Regions from separate parts of the Peribacillus sp. NPDC096622 genome, predicted to be linked through region 2. Evidence: riboswitches for the same ligand, from Rfam matches in the RefSeq annotation. Region 2 holds a riboswitch; each other region holds the start of a gene.
The links. Region 2 has a riboswitch for cyclic di-AMP ahead of ACIQYG_RS08250 (APC family permease). Riboswitches for the same ligand answer to the same signal wherever they lie in the genome.
Positions count from the first base shown of each region.

Region 1: another riboswitch for cyclic di-AMP. It lies ahead of ACIQYG_RS17715 (TrkH family potassium uptake protein); the one in region 2 lies ahead of ACIQYG_RS08250 (APC family permease).
Region 3: another riboswitch for cyclic di-AMP. It lies ahead of ACIQYG_RS26070 (APC family permease); the one in region 2 lies ahead of ACIQYG_RS08250 (APC family permease).

Region 1 is NZ_JBIWES010000010.1:68,778-73,070, reverse strand. It holds gene ACIQYG_RS17720 (potassium channel family protein) at 1-572, opposite strand, end outside; gene ACIQYG_RS17715 (TrkH family potassium uptake protein) at 596-1,933, opposite strand; cyclic di-AMP (ydaO/yuaA leader) riboswitch at 2,107-2,249, opposite strand; gene ACIQYG_RS17710 (hypothetical protein) at 2,581-2,772, shown strand; gene ACIQYG_RS17705 (MFS transporter) at 3,119-4,293, shown strand, end outside.
Region 2 is NZ_JBIWES010000003.1:374,925-379,217, reverse strand. It holds gene ACIQYG_RS08265 (DUF6044 family protein) at 1-197, shown strand, start outside; gene ACIQYG_RS08260 (glycosyltransferase family 2 protein) at 213-1,235, shown strand; gene ACIQYG_RS08255 (GtrA family protein) at 1,195-1,650, shown strand; cyclic di-AMP (ydaO/yuaA leader) riboswitch at 2,013-2,158, shown strand; gene ACIQYG_RS08250 (APC family permease) at 2,297-4,123, shown strand.
Region 3 is NZ_JBIWES010000037.1:8,050-12,342, forward strand. It holds gene ACIQYG_RS26070 (APC family permease) at 1-1,438, opposite strand, end outside; cyclic di-AMP (ydaO/yuaA leader) riboswitch at 1,592-1,735, opposite strand; gene ACIQYG_RS26075 (hypothetical protein) at 2,325-2,753, shown strand; gene ACIQYG_RS26080 (hypothetical protein) at 3,548-4,183, shown strand.

The sequences.
Region 1 (4,293 bases), on a different contig from region 2:
GAGGGTGCTATGATAATTTCTCCATTACTCACGATGGCAATGACGCTAATATTATATTTTGCCCGCAAATCAAGCTCCCTGAGGCTTTTACCCTTCATGCTCTTGGGGAGGATGATCTCCTCGATATTGTATTCTTTAGAAAGCTCTATATAGTTCAGCATGTTAGGGGAAAGAAGCTGATTCGCGACCCGTTCCCCCATATCCCTCTCAGGATAGATGACCCAGTCGGCACCGATTTTAGTGAGCACCTGACCGTGATTTTTATTAAGTGCCTTGGCGATGACTTTTTTGACCCCAAGCTCTTTTAAAAGCAAGGTAGTTAAAATGCTCGATTGCATGTCATTTCCGATGGCTACGATGACACAATCGAAATTACGGATTCCGATTGCTTTTAATGTCTCTTCTTCTGTCGTATCTGCCATGACCGCATGGGTAACGTTCAGATCCGCATTCTCGACTCTTTCCTCGTTGACATCAATACCCAATACCTCTTGGCCGGCCGAATATAATCTATGGGCCACGCTGGTTCCGAATCTGCCTAAACCGATCACGGCATATTGTCGTTTTCCCATCGTTTACACTCCTTCATTCATTATTAACCAATCATGATTTTTCCTTTTGGACGTCGGAACGGATCTGGTTTGCGCCTCATGGCGATAGCGAAGGCCAAAGTCAAAGGACCAACACGGCCTGCAAACATCGTGAAAATGATGAGCATCCTGCCAACCGGTGATAATTCTGGGGTCAAACCCATTGAAAGTCCCACGGTGGCGAATGCTGAAGTGGCTTCGAACAAAATCATCAAGAAGTCAGTTCCGCTTTCAGTGATGGTCAGCAGAATGGAGATGAGCGAAACCATGAATACGCCAATGAATGTTACGGATAATGCTTTAAAAATCGTTTCAGTCACAATGCGGTGACGGAATAAGACCACATCACCCTTTCCTTTAATCTGTGACCAAACCGTTCCGACAAGCGTCGCCAATGTAGTCGTTTTAATCCCGCCGCCAGTCGATCCGGGTGAAGCCCCGACGAACATCAAGAAAATGATGAGCAGTAATGTAGGCTGAGTCAAATCAGGGATATTCAGCGTATTGGAGCCGGCTGTCCTTGGTGATACCGATTGAAATAAAGATGACAGTATTTTACCCATGAAAGATAAAGGCTGCAATGTCTTTGGGTTACCGAACTCGAATAAAAAGATTAAAATTGCGCCGGTAACCGTAAGGGTCAAGCTAGTCATCAGAACCACCTTCGTATGTACGGATAAACGATGGGTGTCACGATATTCGTATAGTTCATTCATCACGATGAAGCCTATTCCGCCAAACGTGATGAGGAAGGCGACGGTAAGCGTTACGAATGGATCCGATACATATGGGGTCAAACTCCTGAATTCCCCCATTAAATCAAAGCCGGCATTATTGAAATTCGAGATGGAATGAAAAAACCCGTAATAGATCGCTTTTCCCATTGGCATATCAAAAGAAAAGCGAATCGATAAGATAAGGGCACCCACGCCTTCAATGATGGCCGTGAAAATTAAAAGCCGTTTCACTAACCTGACTATACCTGCCATGGATAGGTTATTTAAGGATTCCTGCAAGAGTAACCTGCCTTTTAAAGAAATCTTTTTGCCTAGAAGGAAAAAGAAAAACGTCGCAAATGACATGAACCCTAAACCGCCTATCTGAATCAGTGTTAAGATGACCAGCTCACCAAAAGTGGTGAAGGTCGAACCCGTATCCACTACGACCAGTCCTGTTACACAAGTAGCTGAGGTTGCGGTGAATAAAGCATCCAGAAAAGAAAGGCCTTCGCCATTTTCAGTGGAAATCGGCAGGGTCAATAAATAGGACCCGATAAGTATCAGGATGGCAAACCCGAGTACAAGTATTTTGGGCGGATCTAACAAATTTTTTGCTTTTATCAAATTGATCATCCCTACCTATAAAAATGAAATGTGTAAAACTGTTTGAATATCTTAACCATCAATCCTCATTCCGACTCTTTTTAAAGGCATAATAAAAAGACCTGCGAAAACATCGAACAGCTATTTGCTCCTGAAAAAACGCGCAAAAAAGCTCCCGAAATAGGCGGTCTTATGACCTCCTTCGCTTTAGCCGACGAAGTTAGCTGACGGGTAGGATGGCGAAAGAGCTGATCTCATCCCTTCTGCAAGGCAGAATTAACCCCAAATGATTGGGTCCTCCGTACTCAATTCCTTTGAGTTTAGGCCGAAATATATTAAATTGATAAACGTATTCTACTCCCATCATTTAGCAGTTGTAAACCCCTAAATCGTAAAAAAATATTTCTTTAACAAAACTGAAAATTTACGTTTAATTTACATTTAGAAAACGTATTGACAAATATTAGTTAGCGCATTATGATAGGTTCGATTAATCCGATTATGATAACCGGCATCGATGAACTTTATTCAATACTTTCAAGCAGAACATGCTATTGCCAATCAAAATTTCTAACATATATATTATGTTTCTTTTGTAAAAGATAAAGAAAAAAGCAGTACATTCGTATTTAAAGATTCAATACATTTTATTAAAAAGGCGGGCAATTATGGAGAAGACGTTCAATAGATATGTTATTAATGCTACAGGCAAGGGTGGCCAGACATATTTAACACAATGCCAGGATAAAGATGCACTAAGGAAATGGATAGCCGATCATGAGGATCAAATCATCATGGATGAGTTAAGGATAACGGATAAGAAAAAGAATCCGTTTTTAAAATTGTTTTCCCTAAGGTAATTCAATTGATTCAACATTCATTAGCTGTATTCAATTATGATCTATCCAGGAATGCCGAGCGAAAAATCCATATCTTGTTTTGCTTTTAAACTCATTTATTTTGAATGAGTTTTTTTGCGTTATTTACAGTTTTGAACCATCAATGTTAAAATTTAGTGATGGTAATGTGGACGTAAAGAAGAGGAAAGTAAATGAAATGACCACTTTCCGAAAGAGCCCCGAAAGCAGCCGAGGATAGTTGGGGATGTATAGTGACGCATGGGAGTGGCACCGCAAATCGATCTCGTCCCGAGAGGCATTGGCTTGGGGACGGGGTTTTTTATGTACGGTCAAAGGGGGAGAAGCGATGACATTAAGAAATACATTAGTATCCTGGAAATACCCCTCCATTCTATTGTGCGGAATAGGTATCTCCAACTTCGGTTCTTGGGTTTATTTCATTGCACTTAATTTAATCGTTCTGGATATGACTGATTCAGCCTTGGCGGTAGCTGGGCTATATATCGTTAAACCGATTGCTGCCATATTTACGAATGTGTGGGCAGGGAGCGTGATCGACCGGATAAATAAGCGGAATCTAATGGCGGCACTTGACATATTTCGCACGGTATTCATAGCCTTGCTGCCATTGACTTCTTCTATTTGGGTCATCTATTCCCTTGTGTTCGTGATCAATATGGCAGGGGCCATGTTCGGAACAACATCAAGGTCGTATATTACAAAATTAATTCCCGTTGAACAGAGGAAACGATTTAACTCCTTACGAAGCTTAATGGATTCTGGGGCTTTTTTGATTGGACCGGCGCTAGCGGGTATCCTTTTCTTGATCGGTACGCCCGTTTTAGCGATTTATATTAACGCGGCTGCCTTATTATTATCCGGTATCATCACTTTATTCATGCCTGATCTTGAAAAGGATCATCCCCTTGAACAATCCAGTCGTTACCTGTCTTGGACCATCATGAAAAAGGATTGGGGCATCGTCCTGGACTTCAGCCGGAAATCTTCCTATATCATGCTCATTTATTTCTTATTCAGCTGCATGGTGGTGATGGAAACGGCCATCGACTCCCAAGAAGCGGCGTTTGCCAAGGCCGTGCTCCTTTTGTCGGACAGCGATTACGGATTCCTTGTAAGCATCGCAGGGGCAGGCATCATTGCCGGCGCCATAGTCAATGCCGTCTTCATCAGTAAAGTGAAAATCTCGCACATGATTGGTCTTGGATCTTTATTTGTCTCGATAGGTTATATGATCTATGCCTTTTCGAATTCCTTTTCATTGGCCGCCATCGGATTTTTCATCATTGCCTTTTCATTGGCTTTTGCCAACACCGGCTTTCAAACCTTTTATCAAAATAATATTCCGGTGGAAATCATGGGCAGGGTCGGAAGTGTTTTTGGCTTGTTAGAAGCTTTATTGATCATCATTACTACCGCAATAGTTGGTGTTTCAGCCCATTTCATTTCGATTCGGTTCGTGGTGATTTCAGGTTCCTTGATCATGTTCGCTTTATCAATTTT
Region 2 (4,293 bases):
ATTATATGTTCAAGAAACGTTCGAAGAAAGAGCTGGAAAATTTGGACCTTAATATGGATGCGTTTAAAGGATTAGGCGGGAAGTATATATTTTCTGCCATCCCAATCAACAACGCGAAGGAAAACGGATTGGTACTAGATAGGATTTTCACAAAAAAAGGAAGCGCATGGAAAATTCATTTATACAGAGTCATGTGAAAAGGGGGGAATAGAATGAATTCACCGATAGTAACGATTGTTGTACCTTGTTATAACGAAGAAAGCGTTTTGCAGGATACCATTTCCCAGCTTTGTGGATTGATGAGGGGGTTAGTCGAAGAAAACGTTGTTTCTGGTCTAAGTAAAATTTTGTTGGTTGATGATGGAAGCAAGGATCAAACTTGGAAGATCATTTATAAAGAAACGATTAATAATGAATATGTTCGAGGGCTAAAGCTTTCCCGGAATGCTGGACATCAAAATGCACTCCTGGCAGGATTGTTTACAGCCAAGGAAGCCTCGGATTGTGTGATTTCCATTGATGCAGATTTACAGGATGATATTCAAGTCATCCCTGAATTCATTCGGAAATTCAATGAAGGATGTGAAATCGTATATGGTGTCCGCCAAAAAAGGGACCTTGATTCATTTTTTAAACGAACATCTGCAACCGGTTTTTATAAATTGATGAACAAGATGGGTGTTAACCTTGTCTATAATCATGCCGATTTCAGGCTAATGAGCAAAAGGGCGATCGCGGAGTTGGAGAGATTTGATGAAACGAATCTTTTCTTACGGGGGATTGTACCGCTCATTGGGTTTAAGACGGACTCTGTTTATTATGACCGAAAAGAAAGATTGGCTGGGGAAACGAAATATCCATTTAAGAAGATGGTTGCTTTTGCGCTTGATGGCATTACTTCCTTTTCAGTAACACCGATCCGGCTTGTATTATGGCTTGGATGTCTTTCCTTTTTCATAAGCTTACTCTTTGGTTCTTACTTTTTATGGTTGAAATTTTATGGGCAGACCGAAACTGGGTGGACCTCATTAATTACCTCCGTATGGTTGATCGGTGGACTGCAGTTGATTGCTGTCGGCTTGATTGGGGAATATATCGGTAAAATCTATAATGAATCCAAACGCCGGCCTAAATATATTGTTGATCTTGATCTATTTAATCCGCTCGATTTAAAAAAACGGGAGCAACTAGACAATGAACGGAACAGTATTGAAAAACTATCTAAAACACACTAACTCCTTTATCCGCTTTTTATTGGTTGGAATAGTCAATACAGCGGTTGGACTTTCCATCATGCTTTTTCTCATGAATGTTCTTGAATTATCTTACTGGGTCTCCACCTTTTTCGGCAATGGAACGGGAGCTGTAACGAGTTTTCTTTTGAACAGGACTTTTACCTTTAAAAGCGACATAGAATGGCGGCGAGGAGTTGCCCGTTTCTTTTGCGTAATTCTGATTTGTTATTCCGTCGCTTATTCCATAGGCCAAGCCATTGCAGAATCACTGGAAGGATCCGTCCATTTATCCATACAACAAAATTTGGCTGTTCTGATAGGAACGATATTTTATACAGTGCTTAACTATCTTGGCCAGAAATACTTTGTCTTTAAAAAAAGCAATTTGAGACCAATTCAAGAAGGAAGGAATTAATTAGGGTGGATCAGTGGAATAATGCCCCCGATTGGACGGGAATTAAAATGGAATCGGAAAGCGAAATTCTATGCATTTAATGACTATCCAAGCTGGGGCAGATCTGTTTAATTTCGTCCTTCACGTTCTCCATGTGGCAATCATTTTAACCTTTTTTGGACCACCTATTGTTCATTGAGCGCTTGATTATTTTCTTTTTAGACGTTTACTTACCTCCTTTCCTACCTTCGAATCATGTGTTTGCATGACTTATGTAATATATGTCAAGAATAAAACCTCACCTACAAAGAATAATTCTATTTCTGTGTAAAATTTTCATTTACTTTTCCATTTCACGGGAGTATGATAATCAACAGTTTCATATTTCTAAATCGCTTAAACCTTATGGTGCGGGGGACCCGTTATTGGGATTGTTTTAACAATCCAAGGGGTGAATCCTTTAAAAGGTAGGGCTACTCTTAGGTCCGAATCCGACAGCTAACCTCGTAAGCGTTATATGAGAAGGAAGGTGGAGCTTGTTAGACAAAAAAATTGATGTCTACAGGTCTATTTCGCTATGACTTGTAGGCATTTTTGTGTTTCGTCTCGTTTTTTGCTACAGCTGGGAATCATAAACTTATAAATTAAACATGGTGGTGAATTCTTGATGTTATCTGCTATAAAGAGGTTCTTGATTGGGAGACCTTTAAAATCAAATGCACTTGGTGAACAAAAGCTTAACAAAACAAAGGCTTTGGCGATATTATCTTCTGATGCTTTGTCTTCGGTTGCTTATGGACCGGAGCAAATATTGATCGTCCTGATCACGGTCGGTGCTGCGGCTTTCTGGTATTCAATCCCTATCGCGATCGGAGTATTGATCCTGTTAACTGCTTTGATTTTGTCCTACAGACAAATCATTTTCGCTTATCCACATGGCGGGGGAGCTTATGTGGTTTCAAAAAACAATTTAGGTGTCAATCCAGGGTTGATAGCTGGGGGATCCTTATTGGTCGATTATATATTAACTGTCGCGGTAAGTGTTTCTGCTGGTACGGATGCCATCACGTCCGCTTTTCCCGGCCTGCATGAATATAATGTCGTCATAGCCATTATATTCGTCATCTTACTTACAATCTTGAACCTTAGGGGGGTTACGGAATCGGCCTCTGTCTTGGCCTATCCGGTGTACCTATTCGTTTTAGCATTGTTCATCTTGATTGGGGTTGGAATTTACAAGATTTTGACGGGAGGAGTCTCACCGGAATTGCATGCGTCACTTGGGACTCCAGTAGCTGGCATCAGTTTATTTATACTGCTAAGAGCATTTGCATCAGGAAGCTCCGCATTGACAGGAGTCGAAGCGATTTCAAATGCAATCCCGAACTTTAAAGATCCAGCACCGAATAATGCTGCGAAAACATTAATAGCAATGGGTTCCTTACTAGCTGTATTGTTTTCGGGAATCGTATTCTTAGCCTATTATTTAAGCATTGTTCCTAGCGCAGAGGTAACGGTCGTCTCCCAGATTGCTGAAGAGATCTTTGGACGGAATTTCATGTATTTCTTCATTCAAGGTACGACTGCATTGATCTTGATACTTGCAGCAAATACTGGCTATTCGGCTTTCCCTCTGCTTGCGGTAAATCTGGCGAAGGATAAATTCATACCAAGGGCGTTTACGATCAGAGGGGACCGTTTAGGGTATTCCAATGGAATTATCATACTTGGACTTGCATCCATCATCTTGATAGTCGCATTTGAAGGACATACGGAAAATCTCATTCCGCTATATGCGGTGGGTGTATTCATTCCATTTACGTTATCCCAGACCGGGATGATTGTTAAATGGATTCGCGAAAAGCCAAAAGGCTGGATGATGAAATTAACCATTAATTCAATTGGTGCCATAATTAGCTTTATCGTCACGATGATATTCTTTTTAACCAAATTTACTCAGGTTTGGCCGGTTTTGATTTTTTTACCTATCATCATTTTAATTTTTCATCGAATTAGAATGCATTATGAAGCAGTTGGGGACCAACTAAGGATTACAACATGTGAGCCAATCTTACCAATTGAAGGAAATATCATCATTGTACCTGTGGCGGGTATAACTCATGTGGTTGAGAACTCTTTAAATTATGCAAAATCTTTATCCGCACATCAGGTCATTGCCGTTTATGTCGCTTTTGAAAGAGAAGATGAAAAGAAATTCGGAGAAAAGTGGAAAAAATGGCAGCCGGATGTAAGGCTCGTTACACTGAATTCTTATTACAGAAGCATCATTCAGCCACTAACTAAATTTGTGGATACAGTTGAACATAAGGCTAGTGAATCCAATTATAAAGTTACGGTGATCATCCCCCAATTCATTCCGAAGAAAGGCTGGCACAATATACTTCATAACCAATCAAGTTTACTGATTCGCGCTTACTTACTTTATAAAAGAAATGTGGTTGTTACGACAGTGCCATATCATTTGAAGAAGTAAATTCCATTTCTTAGAAAAGAAGAAACCTTCATCAGGTTTGCTGAGACTGTAGACAAATTTCGAAGAAAAATCGAGTTTGTCTACAGTTTTTTCTTTTTAAAAAAAGTTGCAGTTGGTATCAGGAAATCGGTTCCTTTCCGTCGATAGTTGCCAAGCCCCCTTACCGCAAG
Region 3 (4,293 bases), on a different contig from region 2:
CAGGCACTATCATAACATTACCGTCAATGGTCGCAGATGGTTCACAAGTTGTAAGCCTAAGTTGGTCTCCAACAGCTTCATAATGCTTTCTAATTCTATGAAAGATAAAGACAATGATAGGTAGAAAAATTAAGATTGACCAAACCTGTGAGAATTTTGTTAAAAAGAATATTAATGTGACGGTTAAGCTAATAACGGCGCCCGTAGTATTAATAATGAATTTTGGTACCCACCCATGCGGCTTCTCTCGTAACCATTTAACCATCATGCCCGATTGAGATAAAGTAAATGGAACAAATACACCAACTGCGTAAAGTGGGATAAGATGCTCCGTTTCTGCATGGAAAGCAAGGATTAAAATGATCGAAGCAATTCCAAGTATGATAATCCCATTAGAATATCCTAATCGGTCTCCTCTCATTAGAAACGCCCTTGGAATAAACTTATCCTTTGCAAGATTTACTGCCAACAATGGAAAAGCAGAATAACCAGTGTTCGCAGCAAGGATTAAAATCAATGCTGTAGTTCCTTGTATAAAGAAGTACATGAAATTCCGGCCGAAAGTTTCTTCGGCAATTTGGGAAACAACGGTTACCTCTCCACTAGGAGAAATACCATAATAATAGGCTAAAAATACAATTCCTGAAAACAGTACGGCAAGCAAGGCTCCCATCGCCATTAATGTTTTAGCAGCATTATTAGGTGCTGGGTCTTTAAAGTTAGGAATGGCATTCGATATGGCTTCAACCCCTGTTAAGGCGGAACTTCCTGAAGCAAACGCCCTTAAAAGAATAAACAAACTGATTCCCGCCACAGGTGTACCTATTGGGGTGTGCAATTCAGGCGAAACTCCTCCAGTTAGAATATTATAAATACCTACACCAATTAATATTAACAACGCTAAAACGAATAAGTAAACGGGGTAGGCTAATATTGAAGCAGACTCCGTTACTCCTCTTAAATTCAAAATTGTAATAAAAATGACAAATATAATGGCAATTTCCACATTAAAGTTGTGTAAAGTGGGGAAGGCAGATGTTAAAGCATCAGTCCCAGCAGACACACTTACAGCAACAGTTAGTATGTAGTCTACCAATAGGGAACCTCCAGCTATTAAGCCTGGATTTACACCTAAATTGCTCTTTGAAACCACATACGCTCCACCGCCATGAGGATAAGCAAAAATGATTTGTCTATAAGACAATATGAGAGCTGTTAAAAGAATTAATACACCAACTGCGATAGGAATTGAATACCAAAATGCTGCTGCACTTAACGTAATCAATACTATCAAAATTTGTTCGGGACCATATGCCACTGATGATAGAGCATCAGAAGAAAGGATTGCTAATGCTTTCTTTTTGTTTAATCTCTGTTCTCCTAATTCATTGGATTTCAGAGGTCGCCCAATTAACATCCTTTTTATAAGTGAAATCATTATTCCAAACCACCCTAATAGTTTTTATGAGTTAATTTATATCCGTACATACAGTATTGACTCAAAAGAGCAATAAAATTTTACATGAATACAAAAAAGTGCCTACAGAATAGACCTGTAGGCACATCACTTTTCGTGTGTCACAAGCTCCACCTTCCTTCTCATTTAACGCTTACGAGGTTAGCTGTCGGATTCGGACCTTGAGTAGCCCTACCTTTAAAGGATTCACCCCTTGGGTATAGTAACAACCCACAAAAATGGTTCCCCCGTACCTAATGGTTTCAGCGATTTAGAAATTGAAACTTTGATTATAATACTCCTATGATCAGCAATTGTAAATGGATTTTATGCAAAAAAAATTAATACTCAGGAAAACGGTTAGGTTAGAAATGAAGATATTATTCATGCTTTAGAAAGAGATTTTTAAGGACTATCGCGTAAGGGCCGTCTTCATAAAATTTTGAAAAGGGGCTTCTCTATTCCTATTTCTTCTACAACTAACCTGCCCCGTTAGCTCCATAACAAAAAGAGCTGACGAAGCAACTTCCTTATTGAAGTAAAGCCAAAATAACACTTGGCTGTATTTTTTTCTTCAATTTAGAGGGAGAGGATGAACTGAAACGATTGCAAAGCTGAGCAATCGAAGTATCTATATATAGCAAATTCTCAACAAAAACCTTAAAATGTCCCCGACTTCCTTGGTCCAGTATGCTTTTTCAGATTGGTTTATATCGTCTTTCATAACGTCACCCCTTTCTTGAAGTATTCTTGGTGAATGCTAAAACTCCTTTTTATGGACTATGTGGGGCTATACCAGCACCAAAGTCATCGACGTATATGTATTTATGCAAATAATAAATAAAATTGAAACTAAAGGAGAAATTATATGACAAATCGTGTACACACATTAAAACTAATGTTAGTTAGTTCTTTGGCAGGTTTTGTTTTACTTAATTCTGAGGGCTTAGTACAAGCGAAGGAAATGGATCCAAAAGATAAAATCGTTAACCTAAAAGAAGGAGAAACGCTGAATATAAAAAACACAGAATTATCAAGAGAACAGGATAAGGTTATGGAACAGTTAGTAAACGCTGATTTTTTTAATAAAGTTGATCAAAAGTTAAAAGAACATGGTTATAAAAGATATACTCACACAGGTGAGGTTGATGTGAATTATCAACTAGTTGAATTAGTAGTTCAGAAAAAACCTGGAGAAAGTCAGGTTGAAACAATAAAAAATATTGACAAAATTGTAAGTCAGTTAGCAAAAGAAAATAACGTTGTTCCAACGTTTGCTAAAGTATCTTTCCATTAAAAAAAGCCCATATTCTTACAATATATATAAGAACAATTAGTTACCTAAATATAAAGCCTGTATCTTAGATTACCGAGTAATCATTGATACAGGCTTTTTTTATACTCCTTGTTAAACTAACGCACCCGTTAGCCATCCATGAAGCGCAAAAATCAGCGCTTCACCACAGAGAATGAAAATTGTTCTCTATGTCGATAATGTTTTAATGGCTGGCGAAGAAGGTCGTTGAACTATGGTGCCTTTGAGCCCATCCGTTAGTCTGACTCCGACGACCACGGTGTACCACCGACTGTCGCGCCCTTTATGGGTAGCACTCATGGGAGATTAATCCTTTTTTGGTCGTCGCGCTAGCCTTCACTTAATTTGCAATGATTGGAGGTTTTGTTTAACGCCTTACCAAACTCAATCAGATCACTCATAAGGCTCAGCCTTTTTTTAAAAAGCGTTTTTACTGGGTCTATTTTGTTGTGGTTTTTTCTGGATTTTGAGCTTTTTTAAATTTTCATGGGAGTTCATTAAGAAAAGCCAAACTTATTAAAGAATCGCGCCCGATTGCGGAATAAGAAAAGCACATTTCTTTGTCTGCCTATTATACATAATTACAATTAGGTAATTAAAGAGGTTGGGTACCTAAAAGACGCCCAACCTCTTTTTTGTTACCATAACGGGGATTATCGGTAGTACACCTTTATGGATAATTACTACTTATCTGAAAAGTCTGTTCTTTCCTTTTCAACTACTGAACATTTAACAATTAGACTCATAACCTATAAAAGAAAGGGGTATGAACAGATATGATATATAACATTCCACAAAACTGTATGAATAAGTGGACAACAATCAGGTTGGATCTTGCAAATCAAACGACTTCAACTTTTTCGTTTCTTCCCGTCAATGCTGGATATTTAAAGGATAGATTTTTAAATGGATATATTTACACCGCTGAATATAATACTACTGAATGTATAACACAGCAGCAACAACTTATAATAGGATGTCAGGATAAATGGGTTTATATGTTTCCAGTTGGTGGAGGAGATTTTTTGTTTTGGCCGACGAAGGTTGAAGCTCATAATCCTAAATTGATATTAGGTTGGCTCAACATCACAAATAATATGAATCTTCAGTGTGAGGCAGCGCCATCCACATTTAATATAACTGGAAACTGGGATACTGATTACGGAAGGCTCGTATTTACTCAAACCGGCCAGAATGTTACCGGATCCTATCAAAATGGAAGAGTTGAGGGCAATCTTGTATTCAACCAGGCAAAAGCCAAATGGGAATTGACAGGTAAATGGTATGAAGGTATAAGGGAAGGGAAAATTCTTTTCACATTTGATACCTCAAATAATTTTACAGGAATGTTTGGCAGAGGTGCAGAAGAACCAATACCTGGAAACGTGTGGAATGGTGTTCGGGCCGCTTAAAATTTCAGCGACAATTTATACATTGAATGTAATTTCTCAGAATATAATCGAGGTCATGATAAATAAGATGAAACAGGAGAAAATACTGAAATTATTAGAGTAGACGGGTC